3 regions of the Kitasatospora sp. NPDC096128 genome follow, and region 2 is predicted to be linked to each of the others. Evidence: riboswitches for the same ligand, from Rfam matches in the RefSeq annotation. Region 2 holds a riboswitch; each other region holds the start of a gene.
The links. A riboswitch is a leader RNA that binds a small molecule or an ion and turns the genes downstream of it on or off. The one in region 2 is predicted to bind magnesium.
Positions count from the first base shown of each region.

Region 1: it holds a riboswitch for magnesium, as region 2 does, so the genes downstream of both, ABTY61_RS32725 (MgtC/SapB family protein) here and ABTY61_RS20350 (NRAMP family divalent metal transporter) in region 2, are expected to answer to the same signal.
Region 3: it holds a riboswitch for magnesium, as region 2 does, so the genes downstream of both, ABTY61_RS30960 (NRAMP family divalent metal transporter) here and ABTY61_RS20350 (NRAMP family divalent metal transporter) in region 2, are expected to answer to the same signal.

Region 1 is NZ_JBEOSP010000039.1:43,759-47,847, forward strand. It holds gene ABTY61_RS32720 (NRAMP family divalent metal transporter) at 1-506, opposite strand, end outside; gene ABTY61_RS32725 (MgtC/SapB family protein) at 591-1,385, opposite strand; M-box (ykoK) riboswitch at 1,664-1,840, opposite strand; gene ABTY61_RS32730 (LysR family transcriptional regulator) at 2,119-2,970, opposite strand; gene ABTY61_RS32735 (SDR family oxidoreductase) at 3,066-3,797, shown strand; gene ABTY61_RS32740 (GTP-binding protein) at 3,966-4,089, opposite strand, start outside.
Region 2 is NZ_JBEOSP010000017.1:81,640-85,728, forward strand. It holds gene ABTY61_RS20350 (NRAMP family divalent metal transporter) at 1-1,463, opposite strand, end outside; M-box (ykoK) riboswitch at 1,842-2,018, opposite strand; gene ABTY61_RS20355 (ABC transporter ATP-binding protein) at 2,187-2,957, shown strand; gene ABTY61_RS20360 (FtsX-like permease family protein) at 2,954-4,089, shown strand, end outside.
Region 3 is NZ_JBEOSP010000035.1:5,038-9,126, reverse strand. It holds gene ABTY61_RS30965 (YhgE/Pip domain-containing protein) at 1-405, opposite strand, end outside; M-box (ykoK) riboswitch at 614-791, shown strand; gene ABTY61_RS30960 (NRAMP family divalent metal transporter) at 1,119-2,768, shown strand; gene ABTY61_RS30955 (hypothetical protein) at 2,883-3,185, shown strand; gene ABTY61_RS30950 (hypothetical protein) at 3,257-3,505, shown strand; gene ABTY61_RS30945 (winged helix-turn-helix domain-containing protein) at 3,561-3,980, shown strand; gene ABTY61_RS30940 (hypothetical protein) at 4,029-4,089, shown strand, end outside.

The DNA of each region.
Region 1 (4,089 bases), on a different contig from region 2:
AAGTGGTCCAGCGCCTGGGACACCCCGATGAACTCGGTGACCAGGGTGAGCGCATTGACCAGGAACAGGTCGCCGACGCTGAACATCCCCCAGAACCGGCCGAAGCGCTGGAAGATCAGCCGGGCGTGACCGACCCCGGTGACCGCACCGAGGCGGACCACCATCTCCTGGTTGACGTAGAGCACCGGGATCAGCAGGGCCAGTGTCCACAGCAGCTTCATGCCGTAGGTCTGGCCCGCCTGGGCGTACGTCGCCACGCCACCGGCGTCGTTGTCACCGACCATCACGATCAGGCCCGGGCCCATGATGACCAGCAGGGCCCTGATGCGCTGCCCCAGCGAACCGCGTCGGCCGGGGTCGTGCCGGCTGATCGTGCCGAGTGCGCCGACGATGTCACCGACGTGAGCGGTGTCCACCGTCGCCGCTGCGGCGGGCTCCGGCGTGGTCGTCGACTCACCGGGGCCGGGCACCCGGCTCGAGGCCGGTCGGGTGGCGTGGAAGGTCAACGCGCTTCTCCTCTGAGGGGTCTGGGCGGCCGTGTCGGCGCAGCGCTTCTGCGGCCGGGTACGGCCTCGGGCGGGGGTGCCGGGTCAGGCGAGCGCGTGCCGTTCGGCGTCGTCGTGCTCGTCGTCCAGGTGCCAGTGCAGGTCTCTGACGCCCGGCTCCAGCGAGAGGCGGGCGACCACCTGCTCCGACGCGCAGGCGGCGTCTCCGGTGATGGTGACGGTGGCGCGCAGGCTGGTGGTCTCCTCGCTCCCCCGGCCCGCGGCCGCGGCGGCCCCCGTACGGCGGGCGCGCAGCCCGGTGGGCGAGAGCCCGGAGGCGGCGAGGGCCTGGAGGAGGAGGGCCCGGATGTGGATCTCGGTGCCCCGCTCGCACTCCAGGTGGACGGTGGCGCGGGTGGTCGGGTCCGGGTCGCCGGCGCCGGCCGGGGCGTGGCCGCCGCCCGGGGAGATGCCGGCCGCCGGGGCGTGGTCGAGCAGGCGGGCGGCCGGCCGCAGGATCAGGTGGACGGCGAGCACGGTCAGGCTGCCGAGCACGGCCAGTTCGAACTTGCCGGAGCCGGCCAGCACCCCGACGGCGGCCGAACACCACAGCGTGGCGGCGGTGTTGAGGCCGCGCACGTCGGCGCCGTCGCGCAGGATCACGCCGCCGCCGAGGAAGCCCACGCCGGAGACGACGTAGGAGGCGACCCGGGTGGGGCTGCCGGTGTCGCCGACGGCCTCGCTGTACAGGACGAACAGGGTGGCGCCGGCGGCGACCAGGGCATTGGTGCGCAGGCCGGCCATCCGGGCCCGCCACTGGCGTTCCATGCCGATCAGTGCCCCGCAGGCCACGCCGGTGGCGAGGCGGATCACGAAGTCGACGGTGGTCAGGGCGTGCACGAGGCACCTCCTCGGGCGAGAGGCCGGCGGGCGGACGGGTTCGGGGCACACCACAGCGGCCCGCGGCGGCATGAGGCCGTGCGGAACCGAAGATGCGTCACATAGACGTGCAGGAAGGGCTGTTACCGCATGCCGGAGGCGTACGAGAGCATGCGGGAGCAGGGGCGACTATGGCCCGGACTGTCGCAGTCCATGTTCTCGCCTCCTCCCGGCCGGGGACGCACCGAGTGTGCGCCGCATCGACACGGCAAGGAGCGTCCCGGCGCGCGAAAGCGACCGGTACACCCCAACTCGTCAGAGCTTTGGCACTTCACGGCGTGATCCCCCTGGTGCGGGGGAAGCCACTTGGGATCAACCCTTAGGTCGGGAAGATCTGTCCTGAACCTGGGCGTCTCTCGACGTCGTCGGGTCAGTGGCCTGTGTCCGTGAAGACGCCTCACCGAACGAGGTGCCTGTTCAAACCTCGCCAAGCGTAGACCCTGTGGATCCGTGTGCCGACCACCTTTACTCAACCTTGACACCCGGGACCCGTACGAACGACGGCGGCGGCGGACAGCCTGCGCCATGACGGAAAGCCCTGATGACGCCCGGTTCGGATGGATCTGACGACGGATCGGACCAGGTCGACGTCCCCGTCGCCGACTGCCCTGATCCGGGCGGCAGGTTCGCCGGCCTGCACCGGGCCGGGCCGGGCCGACCCAAACCCGGCCGGGCGCGGCGGACTCGCGGTGGGCTACGGGAGACCTGTCGCCGTGCGGACGAGGTCGGCGACGGCTCTGGACCGGCTGTGCGGCGGCCAGGCGATCACCGTGGTGACCTTCGGCGCGTCCAGCACGGGCACGGCGGCGAGGTCACCGTGCAGTTGGGCCCGGCACGACTCCGGTGAGACCGCGCAGGCCCGGCCGAGCGCGATGAGCTGCAACAACTGCGCGTGGTCGCGGACTTGGGGACCGGGACCGGGCGGATAGCTGCCGTCGGGGCCGGGCCAGCGCGGCAGGGGCAGGCCCGGCAGCCCGGTGAGGTCGGCCAGGTGCAGATGGGCCCGGAGGGTGAGCGGATGCCCGGCCGGCAGCACCGCCACCTGGCCCTCCGTACCGAGCTCCTCGGTGTGCAGCCCGGCCGTCGAGTCGAACGGCCGGTGCAGCAGCGCCACATCGGCCCGGCCCTCGCGCAGGAACCGGCCCTGCTCGGCCGGGCCGCACAGGATGACCTCCACGGGGACCGCGCCCGGTTCGGCGGCGTACGCGTCGAGCAGTCTCGCCAGCAGTGCGCTGGACGCGTTGGCCTTCGTGACCAGGACCAGGCCGGGACCGCCGGTCGCGGGGAGCGCGGCGCGGCGGGTCCGGCGCTCGGCGGCGTCGACCGCCTCCAGCGCCGCCCGGCCCTCGACCAGCAGCACCGAGCCGGCCTCGGTCAGCCTGACGGTGCGGCTGGTCCGGTCCAGCAGCGCGGCCCCGAGCCGGCGTTCGAGCTGCTGGATCGCCCGTGACAGGGGCGGCTGTGCGATCCCCAGGCGCTGCGCGGCGCGCCCGAAGTGCAGCTCCTCAGCGACAGCGACGAAATACCGCAGTTCCCGGGTCTCCATGCGGCCACGCTACCCCTGATCGATACCCGCACGGTATCGGTGCCCACCCGATCGGTCTTGGACCTCCCCCCGTGGCCGGGAGCAGCATGGTTCCCATGAGCGAACGAACGATTGCGCTGGTCACCGGCGCGAACAAGGGAATCGGCTACGAGATCGCCGCGAGCCTGGGCGCCCTCGGCTGGAGCGTCGGCGTCGGCGCCCGCGACGACCAGCGCCGCCGGGCCGCGGTGGAGAAACTGCGCGCGGCCGGCGTCGACGCGTTCGGCGTCCCGCTGGACGTGACCGACGACGCCGGTGTGACCGCCGCCGCACAGCTGATCGAGGACCGGGCCGGGCGCCTCGACGTGCTCGTCAACAACGCCGCCATCACCGGCGGCATGCCGCAGGAGCCCACCCGGGTCGACCCCGCCATCATCCGAACGGTCGTGGAGACCAACGTGATCGGCGTCATCCGCGTCACCAACGCGATGCTGCCGCTGCTGCGCCGCTCCGCCTCGCCGCGAATCGTCAACATGTCCAGCAGTGTCGGCTCCCTCACCCGGCAGTCGGCGACCGTCGGCGAGCAGTCGATCGGTCCGGTGGCCGTGGCCTACGCGCCGTCGAAGACCTTCCTGAACGCCGTCACCCTCCAGTACGTCCGGGAACTGAGCGGCACGAACATCCTGATCAACGCCGCCTGCCCGGGCTACGTCGCGACCGACCTCAACGGCTTCCGCGGCGTTCGCACCCCCGAACAGGGCGCGGCGATCGCCGTCAAACTCGCCACCCTGCCCGACGACGGCCCGACCGGCCGGTTCTTCGAGGACGCCGGCCCGGTGCCCTGGTGACGGCCGCTCCCCGACGGCCGGGGGCCCGCACCGTCAGGGCGGTTTCCAGGGGCCCCCGGCCGTCGGGGCGGCTGCCCCCGTGCCCGCCGGTGCCGGCGGGGTTCATTCGGACCGCCCATGAGGTCCGGGCCGTTCGTCATGCTTCTCGCCTGCGGCCGGCGGTGACGGTCACGCGTGGGAGTGGTCGTGCTCCAGCTGGAGCGCGTACTCGTCCCAGGCGGGGAACGGGTCCTCGAACGCCGTCCAGACGTGCGGCCCGGCCGCGTGCTCGGCGCCGTCCAGCAGGCAGCGG
Region 2 (4,089 bases):
AAGAAGTACCCGGCGACCAGCACGCCCGCCACGCCGCACCCGGCCATGATCCAGAGGATCGCGCCCGAGCTGATGTCCGGCCAGACCACCGAGGCGGTGAGGATCAGCGAGAGCATCACCAGCACGCCGACCACCGTCGAGGTGAAGGCGTTGGTCCTGGGCCCGTTGGCCCAGGGGCCGAGCACGGCCTTGTCGTTGCAGAGCAGCAGCAGGAAGACGGTGGCGGAGGGCAGCAGCACCCCGGCCAGCACCTGGACGAACTGGGTGATCAGGCCCTGGGTGTAGCCGTTGGACAGCAGGGTGATCGTCGCGGCGACCGCGACCAGGCCGGCGTAGACGGCGTAGAAGCCCTTGGCGCCCTTGACCCCGCGGTGCAGGGAGTGCTTGATGCCGAAGACGTCGCCGATCGCGTAGGCGGTGGAGAGCGAGACGGCGAAGGCGCCGATGATCGAGGCGTCCAGCAGCGCGATGGCGAACAGCACGCCCGCCAGGTGGCCGGCCTTGTCCTCGATGCCCTTGGCCACGGCCGCGGTGTCGGAGAACTGGCCGAAGCCGTCGGTGCCGGCGAAGGCCGCCGCCGTGAGGCCGATCAGCGCGGCCGCACCGATGATCACGATCGCGATGCCGATCCACAGGTCGACCTTCTCGTACTTCATGAAACGCGGGGTGATCCGCTTGTCGATGACGTACGACTGCTGGAAGAACAGCTGCCAGGGGGCGACGGTGGTGCCCACGATCGAGATGATGACCATCATGACGGCCGCGAGCTGGCCGGCGCCGCCGGGCATCTGCGGCGTCACGAAGTCGTGGGCCATCTGCGAGGTCTTGGGGTGGACCATGAAGTAGATCGGCACCAGCAGCAGCGAGCCGACGCACAGCGTGATGGCGACCCGCTCGAAGCGCTGGAAGGAGCCGGTGAAGGCCGAGGCGATGATGATCGCCGCCGCCAGGACCACGGAGAGGACCTTGGGCAGGCCCAGGTACCCGGCCGCCATGGTGACGCCGATGAACTCGGTGACCAGGGTGAGGGCGTTGAGCAGGAACAGGTCGATGACGCTGAACGCGCCCCAGAACTTGCCGAACCGCTCCAGGATCAGCCGGGCGTGGCCGACGCCGGTGACGGCGCCCAGCCGCAGCACCATCTCCTGGTTGACGTACAGCACGGGCACCAGCAGGAGCAGGGTCCACAGCAGCTGGGTGCCGTAGTTCTGGCCGGCCTGGCCGTAGGTGGAGAAGGCGCCGGCGTCGTTGTCGCCGACCATCACGATCAGGCCGGGGCCGACGATCGCCAGCAGGGTCTTGAGCCGGGCGGAGAGTCCGCTGCGGGGGGCGGTGTCGTCGAGCCGGATGGTGCCGAGCGCACCCTTGATGTCGCCGACGTGGGCGTCGTCCAGGACGGCGGACTTGGCGGCGGCGGGAGCGGCGGGGGCGGTGGGGACCGTCTGAACCTTCGGGTCCAGCATCACGTTGGTCATGGCGGGGGCCTCCCTCCCCCTACCTTGAGGGGGCGTCAGGGGGCACGCAGCGGCAATCCTCCCCACGGGCGCACGGCATCCACGCCGTACGGCGACGCTGAGCGGCGGCGGCCGTGCGGGCATGAGGATGCTGACGGTGCGTCAGGCGGCGTGCGTCGAGGCATGGTCGAGCGCAGGACGAATCGCCGGGTGAACGCGCAGGGAAGGTTGTTACCGCGTGCCGGAGGTGTGCGAGAGCATGCGGAGGTAGGGGCTACTGTGGCCCGGACTATCGCAGTCCATGTCTCTCGCCTCCTCCCGGTCGGGAGCGCACCGTCTGTGCGCCGCATCACGACACGGCAAGGAGCACACCGGCCATCGAGGACCGGTACACCCCAACTCGTCAGAGCTTTGGCACTCCACGGCGTGTCCAGCCGGATCGGCCGGAAGCCACTTGGGGTCAACCCTTAACTCGGGAAGACCTGTCCTGAACCTGGGCGTCTCTCGACGTCGTCGGGTCAGTGGCCTGTGTCCGTGAAGACGCCTCACCGAACGAGGTGCCTTTTCAAACCTCCCAAAGCATAGACCCGGCGCGCCGGGCCCGTGTCACCTTTTCGGCTGATCTTCGACAGCTTTGTAGAACCTTGACCAAAACCGTGACGCCTTGTGCACCCTTCCCCGGCATATATAGTTCACCGACATATGCAGCTGAACAGCTCACGAGGGGGAAGCATGTCCCACATCGATCCGAGCCGACCCGCGCCCGTCCTGCAGTTGGCCGGGGTCTCCCGGGTGCACGGCCGCGGCGCCGCCGAGGTGCACGCCCTGCGCGAGGTCGACCTGACCGTCCACGCCGGCGAGTTCGTCGCCGTGATGGGGCTCTCCGGCTCCGGCAAGTCGACCCTGCTCACCCTGGCCGGCGGACTGGACCTGCCCAGCGGCGGCGAGGTGCTGGTCGAGGGCGTGACCCTCGGCGGCCTCAGCCGGGGCAGGCTCGCCGACCTGCGGCGGCGCTCCGTCGGCTACGTCTTCCAGGACTACAACCTGATCCCGGCGCTCACCGCCGCCGAGAACATCTCGCTGCCGCGCGAACTCGACGGCGTCTCCGGCCGCGCCGCCCGCCGGGAGGCCCTCGCCGCCCTGGAGGAGCTCGGCATCCCCGAACTCGCCGACCGCTTCCCCGACGACATGTCCGGCGGCCAGCAGCAGCGCGTCGCCATCGCCCGCGCCCTGATCGGCGAGCGCCGCCTCGTCCTCGCCGACGAGCCCACCGGCGCCCTCGACTCCGCCACCGGCGAAGCCGTGCTCGCCGTGCTCCGCGCCCGCTGCGACGCCGGCGCCGCCGCCATGATGGTCACCCACGAGGCCGCGCACGCCAGTTGGGCCGACCGGGTGGTCCACCTGCGGGACGGCGCGGTCGCCTCGGAGAGCGCCGGACGCCGCTCCGCCGGCTGCCAGGCCGCCGTCCACCGCTCCAACTCCCTGGGTGAGGTGGCCCGGTGAGGTTCGGAGCATGGAAGGTCGCGCTGCGGATGGCCCGACGCGACGCCCTGCGGGCCAAGGGGCGCAGCGCCCTGATCCTGGCCATGATCGCGCTGCCCGTGCTCGGCGTCACCGGCGCCGACGTGGTCCACCGCAGCACGCAACTGACCCCCGCCGAACGGGTCGAGCGGGTGGTGGGCGGCGCGGACGCGCTGGTCACCGCGCTCAGCCCGGGCCAGGCCGTCGAACAGGCCCCGGTCGCCGAGGACGGCGCCTTCGCCGTCCGGGCCCGCCCCGGGCAGCAGCCCACGCCCGAGCAGCTCAAGGGCGCGAGCACCGACCCGACCGTCCTGGTCGGCTCGCTGCTGCCGCCCGGCAGCGCGCTCACCCCCGTCCGGACCGGTCCGGAGACCGGCGCCACCTCGCCCGAGGGCCTGGTCCGCACCCTCACCACCGAGGCCGAACTGGGCGACCCGGTCTGGCGCGGCCGGATGGACCTGGTCGAGGGCCGCGCGCCCGGCGCGCCGCACGAGATCGCCGTCACCCAGGCCTTCCTGGACCACTCCGGGCTCCGGCTCGGCAGCGACACCACCGTCCAGGGGCTGGAACGGACCACCTTCCGCATCACCGGACTGGTGGAGCACCCGGACGACCTCAAGCGGGTCGAACTCGTCGCCCGGCCGGGCGAGTTGCTCGACCAGCTGGCCGCCGCGGCGGAGCCCGGACAGCCCGCCCCCGAGCCGGGCCGCAACGGCCACAGCTCCTGGCTGGTGCACCTCCCGGGCGGGGCCGCCCTCGACTGGGCCGCGGTCCAGTCGTTCAACGCCCACGGCTACACCCTCACCGCGCGCGCCGTCGCGCTCGACCCGCCGCCCTCCGGCGCCGTCCCCTACTACCGGGACTCGGCCGTCTACCGCGACCCCGCCGGCGGCAACACCACCAAGGTCGTCGTCGCCACCGTCACCGGCATGGCGCTGCTGGAGGTCGCCCTGCTCGCCGGGCCCGCCTTCGCGGTCGGCGCCCGCCGCTCCCGCCGCCAGCTCGCCCTGCTCGGCGCCGCGGGCGGCCGGCGCACCCACATCGGCGCGGTCGTGCTCGGCGGCGGCCTGGTGCTCGGCCTGGCCGGTGCCGCGCTCGGCGTGGCGGTCGGCAC
Region 3 (4,089 bases), on a different contig from region 2:
GAGCGCGGAGACGGTGGCGGTGAAGTCGGCGGGGACGACCAGTACGCCGTAGACCTTGCCGGTGGCGAGCAGGTCGCGGGCGCCCGCCTCGTCGGTCTGCCGCCAGTGGACGGTGTCACCGGGCGTGCCGGCCACCACGGCGCGGGTCAGCTGGGTGCCGAGGTTCACCGGCTGGCCGGGCGGCGGCGGGGCCTGGTCGGCGTTCACCAGGGCGATCGGCAGCCGGTGCAGGTGGCCGGTCGGGTTGACGATGCCGCCCAGGTAGAGCAGGGAGAGCAGCACGGCCACCAGGGCGCACAGCACGCCGGGGAAGAGCCAGAGCTTGGGGCGCCGGGCGAGCGCCAACGCCCTCGCCTGCCGGGGAGCCCCCTGGGAGCCTGCGGTCTGGGAGCCGGCGGTAGCCATGCCACCCCTCTGCTGCGTGTGCGGGTACGGATCCGGCGGGAAGTCGTTCCGTCGTCACGTGCTGCTCAAACCCGCGTCACCCGGACGGGCGGCACACCGGACGTCACACCCGACGTCACGCCCGACGTCACGCCTCGCAAAAGGTAAAGGTTCTACCAAGTACGCAAGTATCGCGCTCCGGCCGGTCTATGCTTCTGGAGGTTTGAAGAAGGCACCTCGTTCGGTGAGGCTTCTTCACGGACACAGGCCACTGATCCGACGACGTCGAGAGACGCCCAGGGTTAGGACAGATCTTCCCGACCTAAGGGTTGATCCGAAGTGGCTTCCGGCCCGAGCGGGTTGGACACGCCGTGGAGTGCCAAAGCTCTGACGAGTTGGGGTGAGCCGGCGTCTCTGTAGCGCGTCGGCGAACTCCTTGCCGTGTCGATGACACGCACCACGGGGTGCGTCGACCGGGAGGAGGCGAGAGACATGGATTGCAGTAGTCCGGGCCACAGTTGCCCCTATCCCCGCTTGTCCTCGTACACCTCCGGCACGCGGTAACAACCTCCCCTGCGCGTCTCTCCGGCGACGCATCACCTCACGCTCGCGGCTTCGCCGTGCCCGCACGGGCCCGCGCCGCCGCGCGCTGATGCGCCATGCCCTCACGCAGGGGGAATTGCTGCTGCGCGCCCCCACCACCCCGCCTGTCAGGGGTCCACGGGAGGAACGTCATGACCACCAACGCCACACTCAACTCCAAGATCCCGCCGCAGCGTTCGGCCGTCCTGGACGACGCCCACGTCGGCGACATCAAGGGTGCGCTCGGCACCATCAAGCTCGATGACGACGCACCACGCACCGGTCTGTCGGCGAGACTCAAGACCCTGCTCGCGATCGTCGGCCCCGGCCTCATCGTGATGGTCGGCGACAACGACGCCGGCGCCTTCTCCACCTACGGCAACGCCGGGCAGAACTACGGCACCCAGCTGCTGTGGACGCTGGCCCTGCTGATCCCGGTGCTGTACGTCAACCAGGAGATGGTGCTGCGCCTGGGCGCCGTCACCGGTGTCGGGCACGCCCGGCTGATCCTGGAGCGCTTCGGCAAGTTCTGGGGCGCCTTCAGCGTCATCGACCTGTTCCTGCTGAACGCGCTCACCCTGGTCACCGAGTTCATCGGCGTGACACTCGCGGCCGGGTACCTCGGACTGCCGAAGGTCGCCTCGGTCGTGATAGCGGCGGCCGTCATCATCGCCTCGGCGTTCACCGGCTCCTTCCAGCGCTTCGAGCGCGTCGCCGTCACGCTCTGCGTCGGCTCGCTGCTGCTGGTGCCGATCTACTTCATGGTCCACCCCAAGACCTCGCAGATGGCCCACGACTTCGTGGTCCCGCAGATGCCGGGCGGCTCGGGTGAGCTCGCGACCGTCATGCTGCTGATCGTCTCCATCGTGGGCACCACCGTCGCCCCCTGGCAGCTGTTCTTCCAGCAGTCGTACGTCATCGACAAGCGCATCACCCCGCGCTTCATGAAGTACGAGAAGGCCGACCTGTGGATCGGCATCGCCATCGTGATCATCGGCGCCGCCGCCATGATGGGCTTCTGCGCCGCCGCCTTCGACGGCACCGACGGCTTCGGCCAGTTCACCGACGCGGCCGGGATCGCCAAGGGCCTGGAGGACAAGGCCGGGCACGTGGTCGGTGTGCTGTTCGCCATCGCGCTGCTGGACGCCTCGATCATCGGCGCCTTCGCGGTGTCGCTGTCCACCGCCTACGCCATCGGCGACGTCTTCGGGATCAAGCACTCGCTGCACCGCGGGGTCAAGGGCGCCAAGGGCTTCTACGGCATCTACGCCGGCGTGGTCGTGGTGGCCGCCGCCATCACCCTGCTGTCCAACGACTACCTGCAGGGTCTGATGACCCAGTTCGTCCAGGTGCTGGCCGGGGTGCTGCTGCCCTCCGCGACGGTCTTCCTGCTGCTGCTCTGCAACGACAAGGCCGTGCTCGGCCCGTGGCGCAACGGCCCCAAGACCAACGCCTTCACCTCCGCCGTGGTCGGCATCCTGGTCATGCTGTCGCTGATCCTGACCGCCGCCGTGGTCTGGCCGGACATCAGCTCCGACGCGCTCCTCTGGATCATGGCCGGCTGCGGGGTGACGGGCGTCCTGGTCGCCGGGTACTTCTTCACCTTCGGCCGCAAGGGCACCAAGGAGGACCCGATCGACCGCACCGACCGGGAGAACTGGCGGATGCCCCCGCTGGAGACCCTGGAGAAGCCGGTCATGTCCACCGCCCGCAAGATCGGCATGGGCGCCCTGCGCTCCTACCTGCTGGTCGCGATGATCATGGTCATCATCAAGATCGTCCAGACCGCCCTGAGCCACTGACGCCGAACCGCTGACCGGCCGCCGGGGGCGGCACCGCGCACGACCGCCCGCCGCCCCCGGCCCGCCCCGGAACCCTCGACCGCCCCGCACCCGGGGAAGGAAGGAAGTACGGCCATGCGCACCACCCCGTTCCACCGCTGCCCGAGCATCCGCCTCGCCCTCCACGACGGCGTCGAGCGCGCCTATCGCCTCGACGATCCCGGCAGCTGCCCCCAGTCGGGCACCCGCAACACTCCGGCCTCCGCGTACGAGCCCCGCGTCCACCTGGCCTACCTGCTGGCCCGCCAGGGCCACCGCCCGGCCTGGCTCGCCGCCTTCGCGGACCTCCCGCCGGCCGCCGCGCACCGGCTCGCCCACGCCGCCGCCCGTCACCGGGCCACCGCCGCGAGCCCCGCATCCGCCGCGTCCGCCGCCTGATTTTTCGTCAATTCCCGCACCGATCGGTGCAGTTGTTCCCATTCATTGCCTTGTCACGGAGGTGACCAGCCATGTCCATCGTTGCCGCGTTCCAGCCCGCCCTTCCCTCCTCCGACCCCGGCCGACTGCGCGCCGCCCTCGCCGCGGTGGGCCGACGGCTGGCCACCAGCCCGCTCGACAACACCGTCCTGCGCGCCGTCGGCACCCCGGCCACGACCCTGCCGAGCAGCCGTCCGACCCGGCTGCGGGCCAGCTGGCACTCCGTCACCGGCCCCGACGGCGCCGCCCGGCTGGAAGCCTCCTGGCACCCGGGCCACTGACCGGCCGGCCTTTCCCCTCCTCCCACCACTTCGACCCGACGAAGGAGCTTCCGCCATGGCCGTGCGCTACCGCAGGCTCGACGCCATCTTCTCGGACCACACCGCCGCCGCCCCGGTCCTGCGGCCCGTCCCCGCCACACCGCCCGTCCCCGCCACACCGCCCGCCCTCAGCCCGGACCCCGGCCTGGTGGTCGACTCCGAGCAGCGCACCGTCATCGTCGACGGTCAGCAACTCACCCTGCCGTACCTGGAGTTCGAACTGCTCGCGCACCTGGTCGGCAACCCGCTGCGGGTGCACTCCCGCCGCCAGCTGATGGAGTCCGTCTGGGGCCGGCCGGACACCGGCGACACCCGCACCATCGCCACCCACATCGCCCGGCTCCGCCGCAAGCTCGGCCCCGGCCACCGGGAGGCGATCGCCACCGTCCGGCAGATCGGCTACAAGTACGACCCCCGGCTGGTCCGCGCCGCCTGAGGCCCGCACCGCCGCAGCACGGCCGACACCACCGAAGGAGGACACCGCATGACCAGAACCGCCCTGTTCCCCTGGACGAGCCGAGGTACGGCGCTCTGCGTCGTCATGC